2 regions of the Afipia sp. GAS231 genome follow, and region 1 is predicted to be linked to the other one. Evidence: predicted binding sites of a transcription regulator. Region 1 holds the regulator's gene; the other holds the start of a gene.
What was found. The regulator LexA, encoded in region 1, represses DNA repair genes until DNA is damaged. The targets are predictions, from matches to a motif close to TGTTCNNNNTGTGTTCNG.

Region 1 (2,466 bases):
TCAGCCAGCCGAACCTGAACATGTAGCGGCCAGGCTCGGTGACGCGTCCGGCGCGTTGCCATGTAACCTTGTTGACCACCGCTCGCTCCCCAATTCGTCGGTGTCACTCCGCCGGCTGTGGCCGGCGAAGTGTTTCATCCGCAGGACTCAGCCGATGAAAAATGAGGTCGTCGCCGTCGGCGCAACGGCCGCAGGCGCGCGTTCCACGGCCGGCGTAAGCACCGGCAGTTGCAGCACGGTGACGTGCTGGCCTTCGCACAACTGGGTCACCAGCACGCGGCTTCCGTCCGGAAATTCGATCGCATCGTGGTGACGATCGGGCGTCTCAGGCTCGATATGGTTGAAAACGCCGACCCGCCAGTCGAGCGTCCGCGTCCAGATCCAGCGGTTGTCATATTTGACCTCTCGCGCGAACGCGAGCTCGGTGCCGGGAAGCATGCAGACCGCGACGGCAAGTTCGTTTTCGGATGCAAAGCCGCGGGTCGACGTACCGCGGAAGGTGGTGGTGATCAGCGTCTCTCCGACTTTGGCGGGGCGCGATGCCACGGCGTGCAGACTATAGTCACACATCGGATGGCTCCCTCGATTGAGATAGCTGACCCGTGTCTCTCGGAGGCACAGGCCTCTATCAGAGTGGACATTGGCGCGGAGCCTCGTCCGCCTTCGGGGCAATTCTGCGGCTCCACGCCGGTGCCTTCCATCACAAACGCGCTAACGCGTCTTGGTTCCAAAGGCGCAACAAAAAACCCCGGCCGACGGCCGGGGCATTGGTCGATGTCGGGGCCGGCGCCTGACGGGCGCCGATCAATACTTTCGGTACAGCCCGATCAGCTTGCCCTGAATCCGGACCCGGTTCGGCGGCAGGATGCGGACCTCGTAGGAGGCATTGGCGGGCTCGAGCGCGATCGAGGCGCCGCGGCGGCGGAAGCGCTTCAGGGTGGCTTCCTCCTCGTCGATCAGGGCCACCACGATATCGCCGGTGTCGGCGGTCTCGTTGCGCTGGATCAGAGCCATGTCGCCGTCGAGAATGCCGGCGTCCACCATCGAGTCGCCGCGCACTTCGAGCGCGTAATGTTCGCCGCTTCCGAGCATGTCGGGCGGCACGCTGATGGTGTGGCTGCGGGTCTGCAGCGCCTCGATCGGCGTACCGGCGGCGATCCGGCCCATCACGGGGACGGAGACCGGGCGGTTGCTGTCATCCTCGGCGGCGGCGCTGGCGGTGCGGACCTTGCCCAACGTGCCCTCGATGACACTCGGCGTGAAGCCGCGGCGGCCATTGCCGTTACCGCTGCCGGCCAGTTCGGGAAGCTTGATGACCTCGATGGCGCGGGCGCGGTTGGGCAGGCGGCGGATGAAGCCGCGCTCTTCCAGCGCGGTGATGAGGCGGTGGATGCCGGATTTCGAACGCAGGTCGAGCGCGTCCTTCATCTCGTCGAACGAGGGCGGTACCCCGGCCTCCTTCAGCCGTTCATTGATGAAACGCAGAAGTTCGTACTGTTTGCGCGTAAGCATCGCGAGCATTCCCCCGGTTGGCGGCGTTCGTCCGGTTTCGAGACTTCAGGTCTGGATTCCCGGGAGTTCAAAAAACTCCCCAGGTAGACACTAATTCTCGAAACAAATCATGAACGGACACTATATGTTCGATATGTGTTCCGCAACCACTTAATTTGGGGTGAACGTGGGCCGGGTTTTGGCAGCAGGTGTCGCGCAGGGCTTCACCCCGGCAGCCGAAGGACCTCGCAAGGCGCGCCCTTCTGAGCCGCCGGCGCAAACGGCGGACGTATCAGAAGTGCCCGTGCCGCAGCGAGATTTCCAAGCAGCGACGAGTCCTGATGATTGACCGGTACCGCCGTCAGCGTGCCGTCGGCATGCTCCTCGAGGCGGGCGCGCAGATAGTCTTCGCGCTGGTCGTTGGCGCTAAGATCTCGGCCGAGCAGCGCGGGCTCCCTGACGTGATGGATGTTTTTGCGGCCCGAAAGCGCGCGAATCAACGGCACCAGAAACAGGAAACCGCAGACATAGGACGAGACCGGATTGCCGGGCAGGCCGATCACCCGCATCGCCCCTAACCGTCCATGCATCATCGGCTTGCCGGGCCGCATCGCGATCCGCCAGAACGCCATGGCGACGTCCTCGGCCTCCAGCGACTGCTTGACGAGGTCGTGGTCGCCGACGGACGCCCCGCCGGTGGTGATCAGGATGTCGGCGCCGGTATCGCGGGCGCGGCGGATGCCTTCGGTGGTGGCGGCGACCGTGTCGGCGGCAATGCCGAGATCGACGGTCTCGGCGCCCTCGGCCCGCGCCAGCGCGCGCAGCGCATAGCCGTTGGAATAGACGATCTGCCCGGGGCCGGGGATGTTGCCCGGCATGACAAGCTCGTCGCCGGTGGCGAGCACGGCGACCTTGGGACGGCGGCGCACGGCAAGCTCCGGATAGTTCATGCCGGCGGCGAGCGACAGATCGCGG
Region 2 (2,466 bases), 880 kb from region 1:
CATGCAAAGTAGAATGGACCCGGGTCACAGCACCCGTACTGCTTGCGCTCCAAGACGCGTTTCGCGCTTTTCCCGGGCATGACGGTGGCGCTGCCCAAAAACAAAAACGGGCGCTGAAGACGTCGGCAACTCAACGTCCGCAGCACCCGTTATGTCGAAACTCAGGTTACGCGAACCAGGTTTCGGAAAACCTCACTCTTCGGTCTCGGGATCCTCGCCCTCGGCATCGCGCTCGGGCGAGCCGGCCAGAATCTGCTCGGCGATCAGGCCGGAATTCTGGCGGATCGCCATTTCGATCTTGGCGGTCATGTCGGGGTTGGCCTTGAGGAAGGCTTTTGAGTTTTCGCGGCCCTGCCCGAGCCGCTGGCTGTCATAGGAGAACCAGGCGCCGGATTTCTCGACGATGCCGGCCTTGACGCCGAGGTCGAGGATTTCACCCATCTTGGAGACGCCCTCGCCATACATGATGTCGAATTCGACCTGCTTGAACGGCGGCGCCAGCTTGTTCTTCACCACCTTGACGCGGGTCTGGTTGCCGACCACTTCGTCGCGTTCCTTGATGGCGCCGATGCGGCGGATGTCGAGGCGGACGGAAGCGTAAAACTTCAGCGCATTGCCGCCGGTGGTGGTTTCCGGCGAACCGTACATCACACCGATCTTCATGCGGATCTGGTTGATGAAGATCACCATGGTGTGGGACTTGTTGATCGAGGCGGTGAGCTTGCGCAGCGCCTGGCTCATCAGCCGCGCCTGCAGGCCGGGCAGCGCATCGCCCATCTCGCCTTCGAGTTCGGCCTTCGGCACCAGGGCGGCGACCGAGTCGATCACCAGCACGTCGACCGCGCCGGAACGCACCAGCGTGTCGCAGATTTCCAGCGCCTGTTCGCCGGTGTCGGGCTGCGAGATCAGCAGTTCGTCGATGTTGACGCCGAGCTTGCGCGCATAGACCGGGTCGAGCGCGTGTTCGGCGTCAATGAAGGCGCAGATGCCGCCCTTCTTCTGGGCTTCCGCCACCGTGTGCAGCGCCAGCGTGGTCTTGCCCGAGGATTCCGGCCCGTAGATTTCAACCACCCGTCCCTTCGGCAGCCCGCCGACGCCGAGCGCGATGTCCAGCCCGAGCGATCCCGACGAAATCGTCTCGATGTCCATCGAACGGTCGTTCTTGCCCAGCTTCATCACCGAGCCCTTGCCGAACTGGCGCTCGATCTGGGAGAGCGCGGCAGACAGGGCCTTGGTCTTATCCATGGACGATCCTTCGACGATACGCAGGGCAGTGGCGGACATAGGTCGTGCTCCTTATGGCGGGGATTCGCTAGCGGGACAAACGGGCGACGAAATCTTTGGGAATCGGCGGCTGATGGGAACCTTGTACCATGTTTGTTCTATGTTCGCAATATGTTCTTTTGAGCCCGAGGTGCTGGCCCCTTTCCATTCCGCCTGATGGTTAGTGGTCCCTTTAGATTTTTGGAGTGGCCCCTTATGGCGCCGGGCGAAGGTACTGGCCTGTTTCCGACCTCAGTGGCCTAATTTTATTTTTGCAGTGGCTTGTTTTGAACTCGGCACTTTGCGGGGATGGCAGTCATATCCATTGAAACCCAATCAAATAAGATAGTCCCGCGAATCAACCACAGCTTGGGGGCTGCCAATATGCGACGCCATCGAACTCCAGTTCTAAACGATGCTCCATCCATCGCCTTTAGCCTCAGCGATGACGAGTGTGTTCAGAGGCTGGCTCTGCTCATTGAGCACCGAGACAACAAAAATTTTGATGAAATCGTCGCTCTGATCGCCCGCTTAGCGGTTCCGATAGAGGGTTGAAAATTCCAATTTCCTAGAGGCCGCCTCAGTTGGCGGCCTCTTTCATTCCGCGTCGGGGTCGCGGCCAAATCGTTGAAGCTTGCCCTGGAAGCTCTTGCCCCCGCCTCACTGCCGAAGCCGTTTTAAATCACTGGCCTGGTTGAATCTGCGAGTGGCCTATTTCGGCCAGTACCAGCCCACACAGGCGCTGTCCTAATTCCCCGTTGCGGGTGTCAAACAAACGGCCCCAGCGCGGGGCTGGCGCGCGCAGGGGCTGTCTGGGAGGAGACGATGCAGGAGCGGCGGCGCCCCAACACCATCCATCTGCAAATCCAGAACGCTGCTCTGATTGGTGATGGTCAAAATTGGACATCGACAGAAATAAATACGCGTCTTCCCTGCCGTCCTAATTTCTGAGGTGGGGCGGCGCACCTGAATCAAAAGGGGCCGCTCACGTCAGCGACCCCCTGCCGGTAGAATTGAAAAATTTATTCGACATGAAACCAGCCCCGGCAAGAGCAGGATAGAATTTCGCACGAATTGTGTGGAGTCCGTAAAAGTTCGGTGTTCCACTACCGGAACCACGAGTGTCCTAATCTTCCTTTCCGGGTGTCTAATCAGGAAAGCACCACCGGCGAGCACTGTCCGCATTTGACCCCTCGTGCCCCG

Region 2: the regulator LexA is predicted to act here: its motif matches at 1,386-1,403, upstream of recA (recombinase RecA).

Annotation. Positions count from the first base shown of each region.
Region 1 covers NZ_LT629703.1:270,293-272,758, reverse strand. The annotation lists gene BLS26_RS01220 (hypothetical protein) at 1-79, opposite strand, end outside; gene BLS26_RS01215 (hypothetical protein) at 148-570, opposite strand; gene lexA (transcriptional repressor LexA) at 805-1,512, opposite strand; gene glp (gephyrin-like molybdotransferase Glp) at 1,716-2,466, opposite strand, start outside.
Region 2 covers NZ_LT629703.1:1,151,986-1,154,451, forward strand. The annotation lists gene recA (recombinase RecA) at 193-1,284, opposite strand.